One region of the Tardiphaga sp. 768_D3_N2_1 genome, then DNA from elsewhere that is predicted to be linked to it. Evidence: predicted binding sites of a transcription regulator. Region 1 holds the regulator's gene; each other region holds the start of a gene.

Region 1 (3,276 bases):
TATGACCTGTATCCCGGCCAGCGCGCCGAGGGTCAGCTTATGCTCGACAACCAGAACATTCTGGATCCGAAGCTGGACCTCAACCTGCTGCGCGCCCGTGTCGGCATGGTGTTCCAGAAGCCGACCCCGTTCCCGATGACGATTTACGAAAACATCGCCTTCGGTATCCGTCTCTATGAGAAGATCTCCAAGTCGGAGATGGATGGCCGCGTCGAAAAGGCACTGCGCGGCGGTGCGCTCTGGAACGAAGTCAAGGACAAGCTCAACGCGTCGGGCCTCAGCCTGTCGGGCGGTCAGCAGCAGCGTCTGTGCATCGCACGCACCATCGCGGTGCGGCCGGAGGTGATCCTGTTCGACGAGCCGTGCTCGGCGCTGGATCCGATCTCGACCGCGAAGATCGAGGAACTGATCGACGAGCTCAAGGATCAGTACACGATCGCGATCGTGACCCATAACATGCAGCAGGCGGCCCGCGTCTCCGACACCACGGCCTTCATGTATCTCGGCGAGCTGATCGAGTTCGATCAGACCAACAAGATCTTCACGTCGCCGACCGATCGCCGCACCCAGGATTACATCACCGGCCGCTTCGGCTGACGCGATATTCGCGGGAGGATTTAGATATGGCTTTTGAACACACCACCAAGGCTTTCGACGACGATCTGCAGGAGCTGACCCGTCTCGTCGCCGAGATGGGTGGCCTCGCAGAACGGCAGATCGTCGAATCCGTCGATGCGTTGATCCGCCGAGACGTCGCGCTCGGTGCGCGCGTCGTCGCCACCGACGCCGAGATCGACCAGTTGCAGCGCACGATCGAAGAGCGTGCCGTGCTGACCATCGCCAAGCGCCAGCCGATGGCTGTCGACCTGCGCGAGATCGTCGGCGCGCTGCGCGTCGCCACCGATCTGGAGCGCATCGGCGATCTCTCCAAGAACATCGGCAAGCGCGTCAATGCACTGGACAGCGACTTCCATCCGCTGAAGCTGATCCGCGGCCTCGAACACATGACCGACCTCGTGACCACCCAGGTCAAGGCCGTGCTTGACGCCTATGCCGCGCACGATCTGCCCGCCGCCATGACGGTGTGGAAGGGCGACGAGGAAATCGACGCGATCTGCACCTCGCTGTTCCGCGAACTCCTCACCTATATGATGGAAGACCCGCGTAACATCTCGTTCTGTATCCACCTGATGTTCTGCGCCAAGAACATCGAGCGGATCGGCGACCACGCCACCAACATTGCGGAAACCGTGTTCTACATGATCGAGGGCCAGCAGATCCTCGACAAGCGCCCGAAGGGCGACATGACCACATTCGCGAATACGCCGACGGCCTGAAGCATGATGCGGGAAAGCGGAAGCCGGTTTCCCGCAAGGATCATGATTTAAGGCTTATCGGACGTCACTGAGGATATTGACCATATGGCTGTGAATGCACGCATTCTGGTGGTGGAGGACGAGGAAGCCCTCACGACGCTTCTTCGCTACAACCTCGACGCTGAAGGCTATGATGTTGAAACCGTCGCTCGCGGCGACGATGCCGACACCCGCTTGAAGGAGCGGGTGCCGGATCTCGTGGTGCTCGACTGGATGCTGCCGGGCCTGTCCGGCATCGAACTGTGCCGCCGTTTGCGCGCACGGCCTGAAACCAAGGCACTGCCGATCATCATGCTGACGGCGCGCGGCGAAGAGAGCGAACGCGTTCGCGGTCTCGCCACCGGCGCCGACGACTATATCGTCAAGCCGTTCTCGGTGCCGGAGCTGCTGGCGCGCGTGAAGGGTCTGCTGCGTCGTGCAGCTCCCGAGCGTCTCGCCACCGTCTTGGCGTTTGGCGATATCGAACTCGACCGTGACAAGCGCCGCGTCGTGCGCTCAAGCCGCCCGATCGATCTCGGTCCGACCGAATATCGCCTGCTGGAGTTCTTCCTGGAACATCCGGGCCGCGTGTTCAGCCGCGAACAGTTGCTCGACAGCGTCTGGGGCCGCGACATCTATATCGACGAGCGCACCGTCGACGTGCATATCGGCCGCCTGCGCAAGCTGCTCAATCCCGCCGGCGAGCCGGATCCGATCCGCACCGTGCGTGGTGCCGGCTACGCGCTGGACGACCGCTTCGACAAGGCGGCGGAGTAACAACACACGCTGTGTCGTCCCCGCGAAGGCGGGGACCCATAGCCTCCGTCTTCTCGGCTCTATCCAGGACGCCTGCGAATACTCGCCCCAACCACTTAGTCGGTGGTTATGGGTCCCCGCCCCGCGCACGCCTTCGGCGTGCTAGGCGGGGACGACATTGAGTTTGGTTCAGGCGTCTCTCGGTCACACTTGCTGCCCCCAACGAAAAATGCCCGGCTCATCACCGGGCATTTTCATTTGCTTTAGATATCTTCCAGCTCAGCGTGCCGGCTTCGGTACTGCGCGGCGGCGGTCGCTTGCCGGCTGATAGGCGATGCGCGAGTGATGCGCGCAATAAGGGGCGCCGGTCAGGGCCTTGCCGCCGCAGAAGTAGAAGTCTGCGCTCGACGGATCGCCGATTGGCCAGTGGCAGGTGGCGTCGCTGAGTTCGACCAGCGACAGGCGCTGGCTGATCGGCACCACATTGTCATAGGCGATCGGATCGGGCTCGGCCTCGACCTCGTAATTATGGGCCAGCGCGGTGTTGCCGCGGGCCATCGGGCGGGCGACGCGTACCATCTGCTGCGCCGGGCGCGCCTTGCGCTGCCGCGGAGCTGCCGAAGAGGGGCTCTTGGCGCGGCCGGACAGGCCGAGACGGTGCACCTTGCCGATCACGGCGTTGCGGGTCACGTTGCCGAGTTCCGCAGCGATCTGGCTGGCGGAGAGGCCGCCTTCCCAGAGTTTCTTCAACTGTTCGACGCGATCGTCGGTCCATGTCATTACCGTCATCGCAGTTTTCCCTTCGTGAACGCCGGCCTGACCAGGCGGCGCTGCGAGTTGAGACTTCAAAAATCCCTGCGGTCAGAATCCCTTAGCGCTCACCGGGCGCGAATTTCGCGTCCGGCTGTTACGCCGCACTGGATGTGTCAAAAGGATCTACCGCCGCACGAGATGTCGTATCCGACAAGGCAAAAGCTACAATATGCCGTGACTCGCACGCAAGAGTCGGGCATGCCGCGTCCACATGCTTCTGCAAATAAAGCTGCAAAATCGGCTTTTTCTGCGACTCCGTGTGACTCGAAAGCCGCAGTGCGCGGTTGACAGTCTTCACAGCACACATAGAATAATGCCCACGTGCCGCCCGAGAAGGGCGGCACGTTTCGTT
Region 2 (3,276 bases), 3.1 Mb from region 1:
CGTGAGTATCCCCAATTTCATCACCCTCGGGCGCATCCTGCTGGTGCCAGTGATCGTCTGGGCGATTGCGTCGAGCCAGATGGAGATCGCCTTTGCAATCTTTGTGATTGCCGGGGTCAGCGATGCAATCGACGGTTTCCTGGCCAAACGCTTCAATATGGCCAGCGAACTCGGTGCGCTGCTCGATCCCTTGGCCGACAAGGCGCTGCTGGTCTCGATCTATGTATCCCTGGGGATATGGGGGGCAGTGCCGCGCTGGCTCGTGATTCTGGTGGTGTCGCGGGATATCATGATCGTGAGCGCCGTCATTGTGTCGTGGTTGTTTGGCAAGCCGATCCCGATGAAGCCGCTGATGGTGTCGAAGCTGAATACGGTGGCTCAGGTGGCGTTCGCGGCGCTGGTTCTCGCCTCCCTCGGATTTGGTTTCAGATCCTCGCCTTATGATTTGATTTTAATGGGTTTTGTGACCATTCTGACGTTGCTCTCTGTGTCCTTCTATCTTGTTGAGTGGATGCGACACATGAGCACCATCGAATCCGGCCAGGACCCCAGGTAACTCGTATTCGTAACGTTCACCGGCGCAGCCGGTATGGAGTATTTGCGTGGTCGCCCGCGTCCAACCTCGTCAATTGGCGTTCGCGCTGCCCCATGCGGAGAGTCTGTCCCGCGACAACTTCCTTGAGGGCCCGGCCAATGCCGAGGCGCTGAGGCTGATCGACTGCTGGCCGGACTGGCCGAACCGGGTCATGCTGGTTGTCGGCCCCGAGGGATCTGGCAAGAGCCATCTGGCGGCGATCTGGGCCGAAGAGGCCGGGGCGCGCTCCACCATGGCGCATAGCCTGACCGCCGCGACGGTTCCGGGCGAGCTGGTGACCAACGCGCTGGTGGTGGAGGATCTCAATGCCGGTGGCTTCGATGAGCGAGCGCTGTTCCATCTTCTCAACCTGGCACGTCAGGACAACGCCTATGTGCTGATCACGGCGCGGGTCGCCCCGGCCGCCATGGAGGTCGAGTTGCGCGATCTACGGTCGCGGCTCCGTGCGATCCCGGTGGTCAATCTGATGCCGCCGGATGACGGGTTGTTTCGGGCGCTGATCGTGAAGTTTTGCGCCGACCGCCAGCTTAGCATCGACGAGAGCGTGGTCAGCTATGTGGCGAGCCGCATCGAACGATCATTTGCCGCCGCCCGCCATACGGTGGAATTGCTGGACAGCGAGGCGCTCCGGCTCGGGCGCCCGGTGACCCGTGCATTGGCCGCGGAACTGCTGCGCGACGCCTGACTTAGCCTTGGACGTCAAACGCGGCGCGTCAAACCGTGCCTTGACGGCGCAGCAGGCAGGTTCCTCAATGTCATTGAAGTGTCATGTAACTGACGCAATGTCCGCTGTGATTTGCCGGCACTATAGCGCTGCTTGAACTGGATGGATTGCTGTCTCATGGATTCCGCGGAAGAGATTGTTATTGAAGAGAAAAAGGGCGAAGCGAAACCTGCAGAGGTGGTCGCATCAGGTCCCGAGCGCTTCATCAATCGCGAACTGTCCTGGCTGCACTTCAATCGCCGCGTACTCGAGGAGTCGGTCAATCCCGGCCATCCGGCGCTGGAACGCGTTCGCTTTTTGTCTATTTCCGCAAACAACCTTGATGAATTCTTCATGGTCCGCGTCGCCGGTATCAAGGCGCAGGTCCGTGAGGGAATCACCGAGCGCAGCCCCGATGGCCTGACCCCGGCCGAGCAACTGGCTCTGATCAACAGTGCGGTCTCCAAGCTCGGCTCTGACCAGCAGGCGATCTGGCGCGACCAGCGTGGCATGCTGGCCGATGTTGGCATCGTGCTGCTCGACGGCAAGGAGGTCAGCAAGGCCGATCGGACATGGATCGAGGATCATTTCCTCCACAACATTTTCCCGTTGTTAACGCCGCTGGCGATCGATCCGGCGCACCCGTTCCCGTTCATTCCGAGCCTCGGTTTTACCATCGCGCTGCATCTGTCGCGGGTGTCCGATGGCAAGACGATGAACGCACTCATCCGTATGCCGGGCAAGATCGATCGCTTCATCCGCCTGCCGACCCCCGGCAAGGACGGCGCGGTTCGCCTGATCACGCTGGAGCAGGCTACCGGTCTGTTCATCGCGCGTCTGTTCCCGGGCTACACCGTGCAGGGGCAGGGTGCCTTCCGCATCATCCGCGACAGTGAACTCGAAGTCGAAGAAGAGGCCGAGGATCTGGTCCGGCTATTCGAGACTGCGCTGAAGCGCCGTCGCAGAGGGTCGGTGATCCGCCTCGAAATCGAAGCCAGCATGCCGGCAGAACTCCGCGCCTTCGTGCAGCGCGCGCTGGCGACTTCGGATGACGAAATCCTGCTAGTCGACGGCATCCTTGCCATGAACGAGGTCTCGCAGCTCACGCGCCTCGATCGGCCCGATCTCGAATTCGTGCCTTATGTGCCGCGCCATCCGGAACGTGTCCGCGATCATGGCGGCGACATCTTCGCCGCCATCCGTCAGAAGGATCTCATCGTCCATCATCCTTATGAATCCTTCGACGTTGTCGTGCAGTTCCTGCAGCAGGCCGCGCGCGATCCGGACGTGGTTGCGATCAAGCAGACGCTGTATCGCACCTCCAACAACTCGCCGATTGTCCGCACGCTGGTCGAGGCCGCCGAAGCCGGCAAGTCGGTGACGGCGCTCGTCGAGCTGCGTGCGCGGTTCGACGAGGAGGCCAATATCCGCTGGGCGCGCGATCTCGAACGCGCCGGTGTCCAGGTGGTCTATGGGTTTCTGGAATTGAAGACCCATGCCAAGCTGTCGCTGGTGGTGCGCCGCGAGGGCGGCTCGCTCACGACCTATGTCCACACCGGCACCGGCAACTATCATCCGGTTACGGCGCGCATCTACACCGATCTGTCATATTTCACATCCGACCCGATCATCGGTCGCGATGCGGCACGCGTCTTTAACTACATTACCGGCTATGCCGAGCCCAGCGACATCGAGAAGATGGCCGTGTCGCCGCTGACCTTGCGCGGACGCATGCTCGAACACATCCGCGGTGAGGCCGCGTTTGCTCGCAGCGGCAAGCCCGGTGCGATCTGGCTCAAGATGAATTCGCTGGTCGATCCGGAAATCATCGATGCGCTCTATGAAGCGTCGAATGCCGGCGTGTCCGTTGAACTGATCGTGCGTGGCATCTGCTGCCTGCGGCCCGGCGTGCCGGGTCTGTCCGAGAACATTCGCGTCAAGTCGATCATCGGCCGCTTCCTCGAACACGGTCGAATCT
Region 3 (3,276 bases), 3.0 Mb from region 1:
ATCAGGAGGCCGTTCCATGGCTTGGTTATTGCTGTTCGTCGCGGGTTTGCTCGAAGTCGGCTGGGCTGTCGGGTTGAAATATACCGAAGGCTTCACCCGCCTCGTCCCCTCCGTCCTGACCCTCATCAGCATGACCGCGTCCGTCGGCATGCTCGCCCTCGCCCTCAAGGAACTGCCGATGGGAACCGCCTATGCGGTGTGGACCGGCATCGGCGCGGTCGGCACCGCAGCGCTGGGCATGTACTTGTTCGGCGACCCCGCCACTGTCGCGCGGATCACCTGCATAGGGCTGATCGTGGCGGGCATTGCCGGGCTGAAGCTGGTCTCGTGACCTGCGTCAGATGAAGCTCAGATGCAGCAGCTTCACGATCCAGTACGTCGCGGCGGCAACCACCGCCGCGGCCGGGATCGTGATCACCCAGGCATAGACGATCGAACTCGCCACGTTCCACCGCACCGCTGAGACACGACGCGCCGCACCGACGCCGACGATCGCGCCGGTGATGGTGTGGGTCGTGGAGACTGGCACGCCCAGAAATGTCGCTGCGAATAGCGTCGCCGCGCCGCCGGTTTCGGCGCAGAAGCCCTGCATCGGCGTGAGTTTGGTGATCCGAAGCCCCATGGTGCGGACGATGCGCCACCCGCCCATCAGCGTGCCCAGCGCCATCGCCGCCTGACATGACAGCACGACCCAGAACGGCACCGAGAATTCCGTGCCGAGATGGCCTTGCGAATACAGCAGCACCGCGATGATGCCCATGGTCTTCTGCGCATCATTGCCGCCATGGCCGAGCGAATAGAGCGAGGCCGAAACGAATTGCAGGATGCGGAAGGCGCGGTCCACGGCGAAGGGGGTCGAGCGCACCGAGGCCCATGACACGATGGCCACCAGCACTAGCGCCAGCAGGAAACCCACCAGCGGCGACAGCACGATGGCCAGCAGCGCCTTGGACAGTCCGGTCCAAAGCGCCGCAGAGATCCCCGCCTTGGCGACACCTGCCCCGAGCAAGCCGCCGATCAACGCATGCGACGAGCTCGAGGGAATGCCGAGGCCCCAAGTGATCACGTTCCAGACGATGGCGCCCATCAGAGCCGCAAAGATCACCGCGGGATCGATGACGCTGGGCTCGATGATCCCGGTGCCGATGGTGTTCGCCACATGCAGGCCGAACACCAGGAAGGCGATGAAGTTGAAGAATGCCGCCCAGAACACCGCATATTGCGGCCGCAGCACGCGCGTCGAGACGATCGTCGCGATCGAGTTGGCGGCGTCATGCAAGCCGTTGAGAAAGTCGAACAGCAGTGCGATGGCGATGAGGCCGATCAGCACCGGAAAGGCGAGCGTGGCGTCCACCTGATGGCCCTGCCTTATACTTGTTCGATGACGATGCTGTTGATCTCGTTCGCGACGTCGTCAAAGCGGTCGGCCACCTTTTCAAGATGCTTGTAGATCTCGGCGCCGACCACGAAGTCCATGGTGTTGGCGTCGCGATGCTTGAGGTAGAGTTCCTTGAGACCGATGTCGTGCAGATCGTCGACGCGGCCCTCGAGCTTGCCGACCTCTTCCGTGATCGCGGTGAGCAGACCGACATTGTCGCCGATGGCGCTCATCAGCGGTACGGCGCGACCGACAAGATTGGCGCACTCCACCAGCAGCGTGCCGATCTCGCGCATCGGCGGCTCGAACTGGCGCACCTCGAACAGCATCACAGCTTTCGCGGTCTGCTGCATCTGATCGATGGAATCATCCATCGCCGTGATGAGGTTCTTGATGTCGACGCGGTCGAAGGGCGTGATGAAGGTGCGGCGGACGGCGGTCAGCACCTCGCGGGTGATGGCGTCAGCGTCGTTCTCGAACTGGTTGACGCGCTGGCAGTAGACCGGCGTCTCGTCGCCGCCTTCCAGCATCCCTGACAGCGCCTTGGCCCCCTCGACCACCGTCACGGAATGGCGAGCGAACAGGTCGAAAAACCTCTCCTCCCGTGGCAGAAAGGAGCGGAACCAGCGCAGCATCATCACATCCAACTGTCAGGAAAACGCGGCGACCGGACCGCCAGAGGCGGACATGGTCTCGCGGGGCCACGGCAAAGGCCCTGTGTCACACGGGCGTCATAAAGCATTTCCGGCCAAGGCAGGCAATCGCGCACCTTTTAGGCGCGATCATCCACCAGTTTATGACGTCCTGCTTTTCTTGAGGCAGTGCCTGGATTTAGAGCGAGCGCTTGAAGTAATGCGCGATTCGCCAATAACGCCGCGACGGAAAGTCGACCCAACCCGTTGACGGCGCTACGCCTTGTAGGCGATCCAGCCCCTGAACGTGAACCCCGCATAGAACAGGGCGACGTCGACGAAGCCCGCATCCCGCAGCAAGGCTTCGTCCTGTTCCGGCGACAGCAGCGGCAAGCGTTCGCCGATCGCCGAGATCGCATTCTCCGCATTGGCGGCCGGTACGCCGGATGCCGCCGCAAAAGCTGCGTAACGGGACAGCCATCTGGCTTTCTCCCCGCCGTGCTGCGGAAAGCTGTGGTGGGCGACGACGAAGGGAGCGCCGGGTTCGAGCCGCCGGTGCACCTCGGCCAGCGTGCGACGACGTTCCTCCTCCGGAATGAAATGCAGGGTCAGGATGCACGTCGCCGCATCGAATGGCCCCTCAGGCGCGCTGTCGATATAACCTTCGTGGAGGTCGACGCGCGATGCGAGCGGACCCAGCGTGCGTCCCGCCAATCCGAGCATCTCGGCCGACGGATCGACGCCGCAAAAGCGCCATCCGGGCTGCGTCTCGGCGAATGCCTTCAGCTCCAGCCCGCCGCCCGCGCCAAGCACGAGCACATGGCCATCGTCCGGCGTTCGTTCCGCGAGGAGAATACCCGCCATCCGCTGCAGGCCGAGGAAGCCCGGCACTTGCCGCACCGGGCCTTCCGCATAGCGGGCCACCGCCTCCGGATCGGAGAAGTGGGACGCCAACGAACTACAGCGACCGCTTGAAGTAATGCGCGATTTCGCCAATGACGCCGCGGCGGAAGGTCAGCACGCAGACCACGAAGATCACGCCCTGGATCACCGTCACCCACTGGCCGAAACCGGCGAGATATTGCTGCATGGCGATGATCACGAAGGCGCCGACCACCGGCCCGAACAGCGTGCCGAGACCGCCGACCAGCGTGATCAGCACGATTTCACCGGACATCGTCCAGTGCACGTCGGTGAGCGAGGCGTTCTGCGCCACAAACACTTTCAGGGCGCCGGCGAAGCCCGCCAGCGTGCCCGACAGGATAT

What was found. The regulator PhoB, encoded in region 1, activates phosphate uptake and scavenging genes when phosphate is short. The targets are predictions, from matches to a motif close to TGTCATNNANCTGTCAT.
Region 2: a site for PhoB is predicted at 1,349-1,365, ahead of AB8A27_RS12230 (RNA degradosome polyphosphate kinase). Genes of this name have one in related genera too.
Region 3: a site for PhoB is predicted at 2,097-2,113, ahead of AB8A27_RS12675 (DUF47 domain-containing protein). Genes of this name have one in related genera too.

The regions. Positions count from the first base shown of each region.
Region 1 covers NZ_CP197245.1:5,763,212-5,766,487, forward strand. The annotation lists gene pstB (phosphate ABC transporter ATP-binding protein PstB) at 1-597, shown strand, start outside; gene phoU (phosphate signaling complex protein PhoU) at 624-1,337, shown strand; gene phoB (phosphate regulon transcriptional regulator PhoB) at 1,428-2,132, shown strand; gene AB8A27_RS27085 (GcrA family cell cycle regulator) at 2,391-2,900, opposite strand.
Region 2 covers NZ_CP197245.1:2,640,237-2,643,512, reverse strand. The annotation lists gene AB8A27_RS12240 (CDP-alcohol phosphatidyltransferase family protein) at 2-556, shown strand; gene AB8A27_RS12235 (chromosomal replication initiator DnaA) at 603-1,280, shown strand; gene AB8A27_RS12230 (RNA degradosome polyphosphate kinase) at 1,437-3,276, shown strand, end outside.
Region 3 covers NZ_CP197245.1:2,736,501-2,739,776, forward strand. The annotation lists gene sugE (quaternary ammonium compound efflux SMR transporter SugE) at 17-331, shown strand; gene AB8A27_RS12670 (inorganic phosphate transporter) at 338-1,354, opposite strand; gene AB8A27_RS12675 (DUF47 domain-containing protein) at 1,369-2,013, opposite strand; gene AB8A27_RS12680 (class I SAM-dependent methyltransferase) at 2,287-2,964, opposite strand; gene AB8A27_RS12685 (branched-chain amino acid ABC transporter permease) at 2,969-3,276, opposite strand, start outside.